DNA from 2 places in the Pantoea sp. BRR-3P genome. Region 2 is predicted to be linked to the other one. Evidence: predicted binding sites of a transcription regulator. Region 2 holds the regulator's gene; the other holds the start of a gene.
What was found. The regulator LexA, encoded in region 2, represses DNA repair genes until DNA is damaged. The targets are predictions, from matches to a motif close to TNCTGTATGTACATACAGNA.
Positions count from the first base shown of each region.

Region 1: a site for LexA is predicted at 1,596-1,615, ahead of mutH (DNA mismatch repair endonuclease MutH). Genes of this name have one in related genera too.

Region 1 is NZ_CP155066.1:650,520-657,986, reverse strand. It holds gene ptsP (phosphoenolpyruvate--protein phosphotransferase) at 1-621, opposite strand, end outside; gene rppH (RNA pyrophosphohydrolase) at 634-1,161, opposite strand; gene mutH (DNA mismatch repair endonuclease MutH) at 1,845-2,531, shown strand; gene AAGR08_RS02965 (YgdI/YgdR family lipoprotein) at 2,637-2,855, shown strand; gene AAGR08_RS02960 (NADP(H)-dependent aldo-keto reductase) at 3,000-4,040, shown strand; gene lplT (lysophospholipid transporter LplT) at 4,122-5,312, opposite strand; gene aas (bifunctional acyl-ACP--phospholipid O-acyltransferase/long-chain-fatty-acid--ACP ligase) at 5,309-7,459, opposite strand.
Region 2 is NZ_CP155066.1:3,687,810-3,695,276, reverse strand. It holds gene plsB (glycerol-3-phosphate 1-O-acyltransferase PlsB) at 1-876, opposite strand, end outside; gene AAGR08_RS17120 (diacylglycerol kinase) at 1,004-1,372, shown strand; gene lexA (transcriptional repressor LexA) at 1,478-2,092, shown strand; gene dinF (MATE family efflux transporter DinF) at 2,227-3,549, shown strand; gene AAGR08_RS17105 (CsbD family protein) at 3,714-3,926, shown strand; gene zur (zinc uptake transcriptional repressor Zur) at 3,998-4,519, opposite strand; gene AAGR08_RS17095 (conjugal transfer protein TraF) at 4,972-6,222, shown strand; gene dusA (tRNA dihydrouridine(20/20a) synthase DusA) at 6,331-7,329, shown strand.

The sequences.
Region 1 (7,467 bases), 1.2 Mb from region 2:
GCGCTGCACGTCCAGCGTGGAAGCGGCAGTGACCTGATCGAGCAGCGGCTGGGTTTCATCTACCCAACCTGGCGCAACCGCCACGCCAGGCGCAGCGGCAATCGCTTTGACGCGCGTCTGGCGGAATTGGCCAAACAGTTGGCCAAGCTGCGATTGCGACAGCAAGCCGGCCATTTGCGTGGCAAGCGTGACGAGAAACGACTCTTCGCTTTCATCGAACTGGCGGTGCTCGCGCTGCTGCACAACCAACACGCCAAGCAGCTGGCGGCGGCTGATAATCGGGACACCGAGGAAGGAGCGATAACGCTCCTCTTTAACAGAAGGAATGTATTTGAAGCTGGGATGGCTCTGAGCATCGGCGAGGTTGATCGGCTCGGCTAAGCGTCCGACAAGGCCAACAATGCCTTCGTCAAATGCCAGCGTGACCGTACGACCACGCGGCTTTTTTAGTCCGCGTGTCGCCATCAGGTAGTAGCAACGACGATCGTGATCGGCGAGATAAACCGAGCAAACCTCGGTTTCCATCGCAAGGCAAATTTCGTTTACCAGAATGTCGAGTGCTTCATTCAGACGTGGAGCACTCGCCACTTTTTCTACTATTTCGCGCAACTGAGTGAGCATAAAGGGCGTGGCCTATCCTCTTTTACGTCGTTGGGCGGCGTTATTGCGCTGCCCCGCACTCTCCTGCATAGACATCACCACGCCAGCGAATTCTTTCATTACGCGGCGATAAACATCGCGCTTGAAAGAGACGACCTGACGTACCGGATACCAGAAGCTAACCCAGCGCCAACCATCAAACTCGGGCGTGCTGCTGTGCTGCACATTGATCTTCGCGTCACTACACATTAACTGCAGAAGAAACCACTTTTGTTTCTGGCCGATACACACCGGCTTTGTGTCCCAACGCACCAAACGTTTTGGCAACTTGTAACGTAACCAGTTACGGGTTGAAGCAAGTATTCGAACATCTTTGCGGTGTAAGCCCACTTCTTCGAACAGTTCGCGATACATCGCCTGTTCAGCAGTTTCACCCGGATTGATGCCTCCCTGAGGAAATTGCCAGGAGTGCTGTCCAAAGCGCCTGGCCCATAACACTTGTCCTTGCCTGTTGCAGATTACGATACCAACATTCGGGCGGTAGCCATCATCATCGATCACTGGACTACCTCAAAGCTAAATTTGAATAGCCTGATTGTTTCACACTCCTTACAGGCGGTAAACCACTGGATACTGAGGGTGATAACGGAATAAAAACAGGATAACTCACAGAGATAAGCCAAGTTATAAACAGCAAGCGGGAATTATGGCCGATCTTATTCACCTTTTCTGTGGATAGCGTTGTGCAGAACACGGGAATGAAGTGAATAACCACTTCAGAAAACTCTTACAAAACAATAAGTGAAACGCACAAAAAAAATTATTTTTCAGCGAGTTATTAAAAAATCGTCGACTAAATCCTAAGAGGATCGTCCTTTACTCACATTTGCTTTTTGGCGATCGGTTAAAGATCCATCAGCGGCGTTTTTATCCACAGAGAATGCCCTAAACCTGGTCAAAGAAAGGAAAAAAAGCGTTCAAAACGCGAAAGTCAAGGCTGTAAATGGAAACAGGTATCTTCATAACCAGGGGTTATCCCACTTTTCTGTGGATAACTAGGTTCAACATCTGTTCATTGTCGATAACAAGCTGGGATAACCTTAATAGCACTTCTGCTGTTAACGGGCATCAATCTAAAAAAAGCACGCTGAATCATGCTATTATCACACTTATTCACGTATCTGCCATGTGGACAAATTCAGCCAGCTTTTACTGTTCACTCTTCAACCAATGTGAGTTTTACCATGCACTCCTCACCGTTATTGCCGTCGCCACCGGAAAATGAAGCGGAATTACTGCAGCGCGCACAGCGACTGGCCGGCCAAACATTTGCCGCGCTGGCGGCACAGCTTAACCTGCCCATTCCGCCAAACCTGAAGCGTGACAAAGGCTGGGTGGGTATGCTGTTAGAGCTGCATCTGGGCGCCAGCGCGGGCAGCAAAGCCGAGCAGGATTTCGCCCATCTCGGCATTGAATTGAAAACCATTCCGGTGGATGCGCAAGGCAAACCGCTGGAAACCACCTTCGTGTGCGTTGCGCCGCTTACCGGTAACAGCGGCGTCACCTGGGAAACCAGCCATGTGCGCCACAAGCTGGCGCGCGTGCTGTGGATCCCGATCGAAGGCGATCGTGGCATACCACTAGCCGATCGCCGCGTGGGATCGCCTTTGCTGTGGCATCCCAGCGAAGAAGAGGAACAGCAGCTGCGTGAGGATTGGGAAGAGCTAATGGATATGATTGTGCTGGGTCAGGTAGAGCGCATCACCGCACGTCACGGCGCCTGGCTACAAATCCGTCCTAAAGCGGCGAACAGCAAAGCGTTGACGGAAGCCATTGGCCAACACGGCGAGCCTATCATGACGCTGCCACGCGGTTTTTATTTAAAGAAAAGCTTCACCGGTCCTTTGCTCGCCCGTCATTTTCTAATGTAAATGCACTTTTCTGCCGATAAATTTTAGGAATGATGCGATTACTCCTAACGGCGAAAGCATTTATTACTACACTTTTGCTGTTGAAGTCGTTGGAAGGAGAGAAGAATGAAAGGGTTGGTAAGTGCAGTGGGTGTCATGTTGGCTGCGGTATTGATGAGTGGTTGCAGTAGTGATTACGTGATGGCGACCAAAGATGGTCGTATGATTATGACCGATGGTAAGCCCGCCATTGATAAAGAGACCGGTTTAGTGCAGTACACCGATGAGCAAGGCCATCAGATGCAGATCAATGGTGATGAGGTCTCGACCATCATTGAGCGTTAAGTGCCAAATTACATCGCCTGCACACGTTTTCTCCCTGTGCAGGCGATTTCCCGAACTTTCCCCCCTTCCTTCCGCGCCGCTTCACACGCTATAGTCCCACAGGACACAACATTCCCTTTCATAATGAAAATAGGATGCCGGCACATGCACTATCACCGTATTCCCCATAGCACGCTGGAAGTGAGTCAGCTGGGGCTTGGAACCATGACGTTTGGTGAGCAGAACAGCGAAGCCGACGCCCACGCACAACTCGATTACGCAGTTAGCAGCGGCATAAATCTGATTGATACTGCGGAAATGTATCCGGTGCCGCCGCGCCCGGAAACCCAGGGTTTAACTGAACAGTACATTGGTAGCTGGCTGAAAAAGCGCGGCAGCCGCGACAAAATCATTCTGGCCAGTAAAGTGGCGGGGCCAGTGCGCGGTGCCGATGCATCGATTCGCCCGCACCAGGCTCTGGATCGCAAAAACATCCGTGAAGCGCTGGATGCCAGCCTGAAACGCCTGAATACCGACTATCTCGATCTCTATCAGCTGCACTGGCCGCAGCGCCAGACCAACTATTTTGGCAAGCTGGGCTATCAATATACCGATTCCAGCGTGCCAGTGACGCTGCTGGAAACGCTGGAAGCGCTGACGGAACAAGTGCGCGCCGGTAAGATTCGTTACATTGGTGTATCGAATGAAACCGCGTGGGGCGTGATGCGCTACCTGCAGCTGGCGGAAAAGCATGAGCTGCCGCGTATCGTCACCATCCAGAATCCGTATAGCCTGCTGAACCGGAGTTTCGAGGTGGGTTTGGCAGAGATCAGCCAGCATGAAGGCGTTGAGCTGTTGGCTTACTCCAGCCTGGCGTTTGGTACCTTGAGCGGTAAATATCTGAACGGGGCAAAACCGGCCGGTGCGCGCAATACGCTATTCAGCCGCTTCACGCGCTACAGCGGCGATCAGTCACAGCAGGCGATTGCTGCCTACGTGGATCTTGCGAAGAAGCACAACCTGGATCCCTCGCAGATGGCGCTGGCCTATGTGCGTCAGCAGCCGTTTGTTGCCAGCACCCTATTGGGCGCCACCACGATGGAGCAACTGAAGGTTAACGTGGAGAGTTTCAATCTGACGCTGAACGCCGAGGTGTTAGAGGAGCTGGAAGCGATTCACCGCCAGTTTACTTATCCCGCGCCTTAAAACCAGGTGCGCATTAATGCGCACCCTACATGTCAATCGTAGGGTCGCCATTCATGGCGACCCATTCATTTACTGCACGATTTAACGACGGCTTTTCCACCATAAGAGCGCAATCGCCACGGCGAAGATCGCACCGAATCCTACGCCGGTCGCCACTGCTGGCGCACCCAGCTTGATCGCCACCGTGTACAATCCCAGCATCAGCAGCATGGCGGTGTTCTCACCAAGGTTCTGCACCGCAATCGCGTTACCCGAACCCACGGTATCCTTGCCGCGCTCCTGCAGTAGCGCATTGAGCGGCACCACGAAGAAACCGCCCAGTGCACCAATCAGCATTAATATCAGATAGGCATTCAGCAAACTCTGTTGCAGCGCGAACACGACCACCATCACCCCAATCAGCACGCCAGCTGGCATGCAACGGCGCACGGTTTGCAGCGTCACCAGTTTCGCCGCCGCCGCCGCACCAATTACGATGCCAATCGCCACCATCGCATTCAGCGTGGTTGGGGTTTTATTGTCGCTGATGCCGAGCGCCACCGGCACCCACAGCACCAGCAGGAAACGCAGCGTCACGCCCGCGCCCCAGAACAAGCTGGTGCCGAGCAGCGAGAAACGCGTCTCGCCGTTGCGCCACAGTATTTTAGTCGCCGCCACGAAACTGCGCAGCATCGCGCCAAAGTGCCAGCTCTGGCCCGGACGCGCCGCCGTTAGACGCGGAATAAAGATATTCGCCACCACCGCCATCGCATACGTCATGGCGCACACCACCAGCGCGGCGACCAGATTCCAGTCCGCCAGAATACCGCCCGCCACGGAGCCCAGCAGAATCGCCGCTATGGTCGAGCCTTCCATTAAGCCATTGGCTTTAACTAAGCGTTCACCGTGGGTGATTTCCGTCAGGATGCCGTACTTAGCGGGTGAATAGGACGCCGCACCAATTCCCACCAGCGTGTAGCCGAGGAACGGATTGAAGCCAAAGCAGATGATTAGCGCGCCCAGCAGCTTGAGGCTGTTGCCAAACATCATTACCCGGCCTTTGGCGAAGCTATCCGCCATCTGACCGACAAACGGTGCGAGCAGAATGTAAGTCGCCACAAACAGCATTTGCAGGATCGGCTGGCTCCAGTCCGGATAGTACTGATTTTTCAGCACCGCCAGCGTCACGAACAGCAGCGCATTATCACCGAATGCCGAGAAGAACTGCGCCACAATTACCGCCAGCATGCTGCGCGATAGCAGCGGTGTATCCCTATTTAACGGCTGGCTCATACCTGCTCCTCTTCCGCCAGCTGTCTGAGGCTGACATAGTCCGGTTTGCCGCTGCCCAGCATTGGCAGCTGCTTCATCACGCGGATGTCGCGCGGCACCGCCAGCTCCGGCGCACCAATCTCACGCGCGGCTTTCAGCAGCGTGTCGCGGCTCAATACCGTGTCGGTGGTGAACAACACCAACGCTTCACCACGATTGCCGTCCGGACGCAACGATGCGGCATGCTGCTTCTCATGCGAGGCTTTCAGCGCAATCTGCTCAACGATTTCCAGCGATACCATCTCACCGGCAATTTTTGCGAAGCGCTTCGCACGGCCCTGAATCTGACAGAAACCGCCTTCATCAAAGCTGACGATATCGCCGGTGTCGTACCAGCCTGCTTCCATCTCGCCTTCGCCGTTATCGGCCACCGGCACTTCCAACACGCCTGGATTCTCTACGCGCAGATAACCGTTCATCACGTTTGGACCACGCAACTGCAGGCGACCGCCCTGCTCAATGCCCGGCACCGAAATCAAACGCGAATCCATGCCGGGCAGAATACGGCCTACCGTGTGACTTTTTGCCGCCATCGGCACGTTGATCGCCACTACCGGCGCGCATTCCGTCACGCCGTAGCCTTCAAGAATGCGGATGCCGTACTTCTCCATGTAAATCTGGCGCGTCGCTTCCTGCAGTTTCTCTGCGCCGGCTACCACATAGCGCAGCCGCGCAAAATCATACGGGCTGGCGAAGCGCGCGTAGTTGCCAAGGAAGGTCGAGGTGCCAAACAGCACGGTGCAGTTACGGTCATACACCAGCTCCGGCACAATGCGGTAATGCAGCGGGCTCGGATAGAGAAATACCTGCGCGCCGGTCAGCAGCGGCGTAAACAGGCCAACGGTCAGACCGAAAGCATGGAACAGCGGCAGCGCCGACATAAAGCGGTCACGCGGCGTGAAGTCCGCCACGGTACGAATCTGCTCCACGTTCGCCAGCAGGCTTTTGTGTGAATGCACCACACCTTTGGGATTGCCTTCCGAACCCGAGGTAAACAGCACCATCGCCGCATCTTCCGGCTGCTGCTGCACCTGTGCACGGCGCGGCATCAGCAGATGCGCCACAATCCACAGCTTGTCTTTCAGCGTGACGGTATCTTTCAGATCTTCCAGATAGATCCACTGCACGTCGCTGAGGCCCTGCGGCAAGTGCCACAAGTTGCCCTTTTCGAGGAACTGGCGCGAGGTGAAGACGGTTTTCACCTGTGAAGCGGTGAGCGCCGCGCGCATACCTTTTACGCCAGCGGTGTAATTCAGCATGGCCGGAATACGTCCGCGCAGCGACGCGCCAAGAATCGCCGCCGCGGTGACGGTGGCGTTCGGCAGCAGCAGGCCCACGTATTCGCCTTGCTGGCTATAGCGTTCAAGAATGCGACCCACGCCGAGCGATTTCTTCAGCAGGCCGGTATAGCTGTCGGGCTTGAAATTGATGTCTTCAATGCACGGTTTCATCAGCCCATAACGCTGGCGCGCACTGAGGAACGCTTCGAACAGCGTTTCACGTGGACGCACCGCCATGCGCGCTTCCATCATTACATGATGTAAGTGCTCACCCGCCAGCTGGCGGCGATCGCGCGCGCGTTTCGCTTCAGGCATCGGAATCACTGTCGCCGGTAGCACCGTTAAGGTGATGCGCGGGAACAAGCGACGTTTAAACACGCCCGCCAGCCGACCAAACGGCGTATATTCCGCCCCTTCGATACGCATCGGCACCACGGTCGCGCCGGATTTTGCCGCCACAAAACCCGCACCGCTGTAGATCTTCATCAGCGAGCCGGTCACGGTAATGCGCCCTTCCGGGAAGATCACCACCGGACGGCCTTCGTTAATCATCCGCACCAGATGTTTGACTGACATCGGCCTGGTAGGATCGAGCGGCACGAAGTCGATAATCGGCTTCAGCAGGCGCATGTACCACTGTTCGCTGATCGACGAGTAGACGGCGAACACCGGTTTGATCGGCAGAAACAGCGCCACCAGCACCCCATCAAGAAATGACATGTGGTTAGGTGTGATCAGCACTTTTTCTTTGTGTAGTGCAGTGAGGTCGCCACGCAGTTCCACGCGCCACAGCAGGCGGAACAGGAAACGGAAAAAGGTGAGTAGCATGCCAGCTC
Region 2 (7,467 bases):
ACGTACGCGCTCGCCACCGTGAACGTTGATGCCTTGATACAGCCGGCTCCACAGCCAGCCCATCACGCGGTCAGTCACTTTAATCGCTTCGTAGGAGAAGTTTGCCGCCACTTCTTCCATCATTTCGACGGCGTTCTGCTGGGCTTTCTCATGTGAGATCTTTTTGCTGCGCGCCTCATCTTCTACCGCTTTTTCAATCGCCTTGGATTGCAATAGCTTGTTGAAGAGATCCTGGCGTGCAGGCAGACGTGGACCCACCGCGGCCAGACGCTGGCGAGCAAAATGAATGCGCGCGACACGCGCCAGCTTCTGTGCAATCGACTTATCAGTGCCGTGTTCGGTCGCCATCTGACGTAACGAAACGGTTTGCGAGAAGCGGACAAAGCTATCGCGACCGTGCCACAAAATGGCGAAGAATTTCTGTACGCCATTCAGAACGCGCAGATGGGGTGTGGATTCACCTGATGTTTCACGTCCCGGCGCGCGGCCAAACATCACCGCGACCGGCAACATTTGTACATCGAGCTGCGGGTTGCTGCGGTGTAAATCCAGATAATCGTGGAACAGCTTTACCGATTCGGGATTGGCCACGAAATAGGGAATAACGCGTGGGCCATCGTGAATAAACACGTGGCGCGGCAGCAAGGTGCCATCGATCTCTAGCGGAGCCAGCGGATCGGGCAAATCGTGTTTCAGACATTGTGCACGAAGTGTGAGCAAGTCAGCCTTTGAATCATAAGGCAAAACATACATCACTGGACGTGTCGGATCGATTCCGTGTTCAGAGATAGGATCGGTCGGAATGACCTTACTTTTTACCAAAATAGAGAGTGGTAAATTCAATAATTTGTAATAGAGTTTACGCCAACCTGACATAGACAACTTAAAGCCTCTTGTTAGCAAAGCGCGGCAAGCATACCAGAAAGTGCAGCGAAGATCTGTGGCTCTGCCACCTCATACTGCCCACACATTGACGTCAAAATAGATCAAGGGTTCCATAAACATGGCAAATAACGTCACCGGTATTGTAAGAATAGTGAAAGCAGCCGGTTATTCCTGGCAGGGGCTGCGTGCCGCATGGCAGCACGAGGCGGCATTCCGCCAGGAAGCGATAGCCGCGCTGGTGGCGATTATCGTGGCCTGTTGGCTGGATGTAGACGCCATTTCCCGCGTGCTGATGATTGGCTCCGTGGTACTGATTGTCATTGTCGAAATCCTTAATAGTGCCATTGAATCCGTCGTTGACCGCATTGGCCAGGAGCAACATCCCTTATCAGGGCGCGCCAAAGATATGGGCTCGGCTGCGGTATTGCTGACTATCTTACTGGCTCTTTTTGTTTGGATCGTGCTGCTCTGGACGCATTTGAGATAGCCATTCCAGATTCATCAAACCGCTGATTTTTCCCTCTGTTACGGTTTTCATTTCGCCAATACCTGTATATACTCACAGCGACTGTATAAACAACCAGGGGGCGGGATGAAAGCGTTAACTGCACGGCAGCAACAGGTCTATGACCTGATTCGCGACCATATTAACCAGACGGGCATGCCGCCAACGCGTGCGGAAATTGCTGCGCAACTGGGATTTCGCTCGCCCAATGCTGCTGAAGAGCATCTGAAAGCGCTGGCGCGTAAAGGCGTAATTGAAATTGTTTCCGGCGCATCGCGCGGGATTCGCTTATTAATGGAAGAAGAGCCGAGCGAAGGCTTGCCATTAATTGGCCGTGTCGCTGCGGGCGAGCCGCTGCTGGCACAGGAGCATATTGAAGCGCACTATCAGGTGGATGCAAACCTGTTCAAACCCAGCGCGGATTTCCTGCTGCGTGTGAGCGGTATGTCGATGAAAGACATCGGTATTATGGATGGTGACTTGCTGGCGGTGCATAAAACGCAGGAAGTGCGTAACGGACAGGTGGTCGTAGCGCGCATTGATGACGAAGTCACGGTCAAACGCTGGAAAAAGCAGGGCGCGATTGTCCATCTTCTGCCGGAAAATAACGATTTCCAACCGATTGTGGTAGATACCCGCGAGCAATCACTGACCGTTGAAGGCCTGGCCGTTGGGATCGTGCGTAACGGCGAATGGCTCTGATTCGTTCCTGATTCCCTCCTACTGCGGCGGCGTATGCTGCGCTGGCCGCAGTCTGCTAGTTTCTTCTTTTTGACATTTTCTGCGGCACTGTCGGGCGCAATCACGCTGGTTACCGCAAATAACGGAATGGGCTGATGCAGCTGTTTTCCCCTTCAGATAAAGCGCTTTGGCGGCTGGCGCTGCCGATGATCCTCTCTAACATCACCGTTCCATTGTTGGGCGTGGTGGATACTGCCGTTATTGGTCATCTCGATAGCCCGATTTATCTTGGGGGCGTCGCCGTGGGTACCACGGCAACCAGTTTTCTCTTTATGCTCTTGCTGTTTCTGCGCATGAGTACCACTGGCCTTACCGCGCAGGCGTTTGGTGCCAATGACAAAACGGCGCTGGCACGCGCCCTGACCCAACCGCTGTTGATTGCTTTGGTTTTTGGTTTGCTATTTATGGTGCTGCGAACGCCGGTAAGCAGTTTGGCAGCCGCATTAATGGGCGGCAGCCCAGAAGTGCAGCAGCAGGCCAAAATTTTCATTGAGATTCGCTGGCTTAGCGCGCCCGCCACCTTGGCTAATCTGGTTATTCTTGGTTGGCTGTTAGGCGTGCAGTATGCGCGTGCGCCGATGGTATTGCTTATCGTCGGGAATCTGGTGAATATCCTGCTCGACCTTTTATTTGTCCTTCAGCTGCATTGGGGAGTGGCCGGTGCAGCGGCGGCAACGGCGCTGGCTGAATATGTCACGCTGGGAGTAGGTTTGTGGATGGTGGCGCGCGTACTCAAACTGCGCGGTATTCATTTCGCTCTACTAAAAAGCAGCTGGCGTGGCGATGCCGCGCGGTTGTTCCGTCTTAATCGCGACATCATGCTGCGCTCATTAATGCTTCAAATCTGCTTTGCATCCCTGACCATTCTGGGGGCGCGCATTGGTCCTGATGTGGTGGCGGTTAATGCCGTATTGCTGATGTTCCTCACTTTTACCGCCTACGCGCTAGATGGCTTTGCTTATGCGGTTGAAGCCTGCTCGGGTGAAGCGGTAGGCGCGAAAGATCGCAGTCGATTAATACTTATCTGGCACGCGGCCTGCCGTCAGGCCTGTTTTGTCGCCGCATTATTTGCCCTGATTTATGCGTTCACGGGGCCGCAGATTGTGGCCATGCTGACATCACTGGAAGCGTTGCGTGAAATGGCCGACAGATATCTCATCTGGCAGGTGATATTGCCGTTGATAGGCGTCTGGTGTTATCTGCTGGATGGCATGTTTATTGGTGCGACGCGTGGTCGTGAGATGCGTAATAGCATGATGATAGCCGCCATGGGTTATGGCCTGACGCTGCTAACATTGCCCTGGCTTGGTAACCACGGTTTATGGCTGGCGATAACGGTATTCCTGGCGCTACGAGGGGTGACGCTGTGGCTGATGTGGCGCGGTCATTGGCAGCGCCACAGCTGGTTTAATGCCTGAATAAGCGAAGCGTAACCTACAGATTAATCTGTAATTTCCTGCAAACTTCGAAGCGGCAACTATAATTAACTCATACGGCGCAGATGAATAGCGCATCGTGTGGGTATGTTCTTTGATATACAGAGAATGTATCCGTCTCACTCAGGATGAAGTGGAGGATTATTATGAATAAAGACGAAGCTGGTGGAAACTGGAAGCAGTTCAAAGGGAAAGTGAAGGAGAAGTGGGGCAAGCTTACGGATGATGATATGACCGTGATCGAAGGTAAACGCGATCAGCTTGTCGGTAAAATCCAGGAACGCTACGGTTATGCGAAAGATCAGGCAGAGACCGAAGTGAAAGACTGGGAAAGCCACAACAAAGATTACCGCTGGTAATCGACGTCTTATTAAGGACGATGCTCCTACCCACCGATCATTATGATCGGGTCGGCACAAGGAAGTGCCAATTAAGCCTTTCTCACCCGCTTTTTACTCTCACTCTGATGGTCGTGTTCGCAACTATCATGCCGCGTACAAGCCGCAACTTCCGTGCAATTCTCGCATAAGCCATGTGCTTCAATCACCGTATGACGCAGTGAAAACCCCGCCTGATCTGCCAGTGTCGCAATGGTTTTTTCCACTCCATGTGCATGCTTTTCACTTACCGCCGCGCAGCCATCACACACCAGCATCACAGAAGTGTGCGCTGGTTCGTCGAAATGGTGGCAAACCACATAGCTATTATTCGATTCCACGCGGTGAATGAATCCCTGCTCCAGCAGAAAATCCAGTGCACGATAAATCGTGGGCGGTTTGGCTTGAGGTTCACTGACGCGCAGCTGATCCAGCAGGTCGTAAGCGCTAATTGATCCATTTTGCTCAGCCATCAGACGCAATACTTCAGCGCGCTGAGTAGTAAGGCGCACGCCGCGGTCAAGGCAGAGTGATTCAGCCTGGGTAAGCAGCTGTTCGGGCGTGAGGTTAGACATGAGCATTCTCCGGGTTGCAGGTTATGTTATTTTATCACACAATTTTTTCTACTGCTGTTATTGCTTTTTTAGGCGTGTTTTCTGCTAAAAAAACCGGTTAATCAATTTGTTACCGTTCCACTTTGTATTGACCTTCAGTTTTTGCCCATTTTCCCGATGTAAACCTCTATGTAGCCAAGGCAACGGCCGCTGGGATTTTGCTTTGCAACTCACCAGGTTAGCGTCTATGGTTCAAAAGGTCTTAAGTAATTTCTGGTATCAATTTAAACACTGTTAATTTTTCTGCATAAAAACACAGCGGAATGGTGTGAAAGCATCCAATTCTGCGAATAGCAGTGCTATTTCCTTTCAATTCACAGCAATGAAGCGTTAGCCATGGTTCAGAATAGCGGCTAACTAAACTGTTCCGTCGGTGAGTGGCTCAGCGACATTTCAAAGGTGATGGCAGGCTCATGGTGAAGACACTATTCAGGCACAAAAAAGTTGCTTATCTTGTTGGTTTGAATGCGGTATTTATTTCTTCTTCAGCTTTAGCAGCAGGCACATGGTATGACGCACGCAATGATGCCATGGGAGGAACAGGCGTAGCTTCTTCCACCTGGAGTTCTGCGGTGCTGGCTAACCCAGCATTGATGACGAAAGCTCAGCCGGAAGATAACGTCAGCATCATTTTCCCTTCAGCTGGCGCACAGGTTACTGACAAAGACAAATTGATCGACCGCGTTGATGACATCACGGATAGCGTCGATCGTTATCAGGACGTGATTGATAACCTCACTTTTGCGGATTACCTCAATGGTTATCCACAGCTGAAAGCGGCTGCAGGTGATGTGGCTAACCAGCTTAGCGATCTTCGCGGCAATAAAGCCAATGGAACTGCGGGTGTGGCGCTGGCCGTCACCGTTCCCAATGAAACCTTGCCTTTTGCGTTTATCACTAAGGCCTATGGAACTGCGCACGTACGTGCCAACATCGCGGATAGCGACATCGCCTATCTGCGTGGTGTTGCTAACGGTACCGTTATTCCTGTGCCGGGCGATGAGGACAAATTGCGTTCCAGCGCTAACGGCCTGGCGGCGTTAATCACCGATTATGGTGTATCAGTGGCGCATGAGTTCTCTATTGCCGGCCATCCGGTTTCTGTTGGTATCACGCCAAAACTGCAGAAAACCTGGCTGTATAACTACACCGCCAGTATCTATAACTACGACAAGAGCGACATCAACAGCAGCCGTTATCGCAGCAGCGATACCGGGTTTAACGTGGATGCCGGTGTTGCCACTGATTTTGCTGATAACTGGACTTTCGGTGTGACGGGGCAGAACTTAATCTCGCGTGATATCGATACTAAAGAAGTAAACGGTTATCGCGATACCTATCAAATTCGTCCGCTGGTCACGACTGGCCTCGCGTGGAATAACGGGCCGTTTACCCTGGCGGGTGATGTTGACCTGACAGAAACCAAGCGCTTCAAATCAGAAGAGTCCAGCCAGTATGCCGGCGTAGGTGCAGAGTATCGCGTGCTGGATTGGCTGGCGCTGCGCGCCGGTTATCGTGCCGATCTGAAATCGAATGATACCGACGTAGTTACCGCAGGTTTGGGCATATCGCCGTTCAACAATACGGTTCATCTGGATCTGGCCGGTTCAGTGGGCAAAGACAATACCGTGGGTGCAATGTTGCAGCTTGGATTTAACTTCTAATCCTCACTCAACGGTTACTCCTGATAACGGGCGGCTGTGCCGCCCGTTCTGCTGTGATATGATTGCGCAGTTTCTCATCACTTAACTACTGCGGATTTACTGCGTTTCATGACCGATACTTTCTCCTCGCAACGTTTTTCAATTGCCCCGATGCTTGACTGGACCGATCGCCACTGTCGGTATTTTCATCGCAAGCTGAGCGGCGATACCCTGCTGTATACCGAAATGGTGACCACGGGCGCCATCATTCACGGTAAAGGCGACTATTTGGCCTACAGTGAGGATGAACATCCTTTGGCGCTGCAACTTGGGGGCAGCGATCCCGCCGCACTGGCACAGTGCGCCAGACTAGCAGAAGCGCGTGGCTACGATGAGATCAACCTGAACGTCGGTTGTCCCTCGGACCGCGTTCAGAACGGGCGTTTTGGTGCCTGCCTGATGGCGGATGCTGCGTTGGTCGCCGATTGTATTAAAGCGATGCGTGATGTCGTGAGCATCCCGGTAACGGTAAAAACCCGAATCGGCATTGACGAGCAGGATAGTTATGAATTCCTGTGTGATTTTATTGGCACCGTGGCGCAGCAGGGCGGCTGCGATACCTTTATTATCCACGCCCGCAAAGCCTGGCTGTCGGGTTTGAGCCCAAAAGAGAATCGCGAAATTCCGCCGCTGGATTATCCACGCGTCTATCAGCTGAAACGTGATTTTCCAACGCTAACCATGGCAATCAACGGCGGCATAAAAACGCTGGAAGAAGCCAAACTTCATCTGCAGCACATGGATGGCGTGATGATGGGCCGCGAAGCCTATCAGAATCCGGGCATTCTGGCGCAGGTCGACCGCGAGCTGTTTGGTCGTGATGTACCGCAGGTCGATCCGGTAGCGGTGGTGCGTTCGATGTACCCCTATATTGAAGCGGAATTGTCGAAAGGTACGTACTTGGGACACGTCACGCGCCATATGCTCGGCCTGTTCCAGGGCATCCCAGGCGCTCGCCAGTGGCGTCGCTATCTGAGTGAAAACGCCCACAAAACCGGTGCCGATGTGCGGGTGCTGGAAGCGGCGCTAGCCTTAGTTGCGGATAAAATCCCGCAGGAAGCGCTGTAACCCTTGTTGGGTAAGGTCACCATGAAGGGTGTAATGATTGTCAGTTAAGACATGAAAAAACCTAATCACCGAGAGCACACCTTGTAGCGGCGCAATTCATTGCGCGATAAATCGCGCCGCTACGGAAGGTGCGGTGAT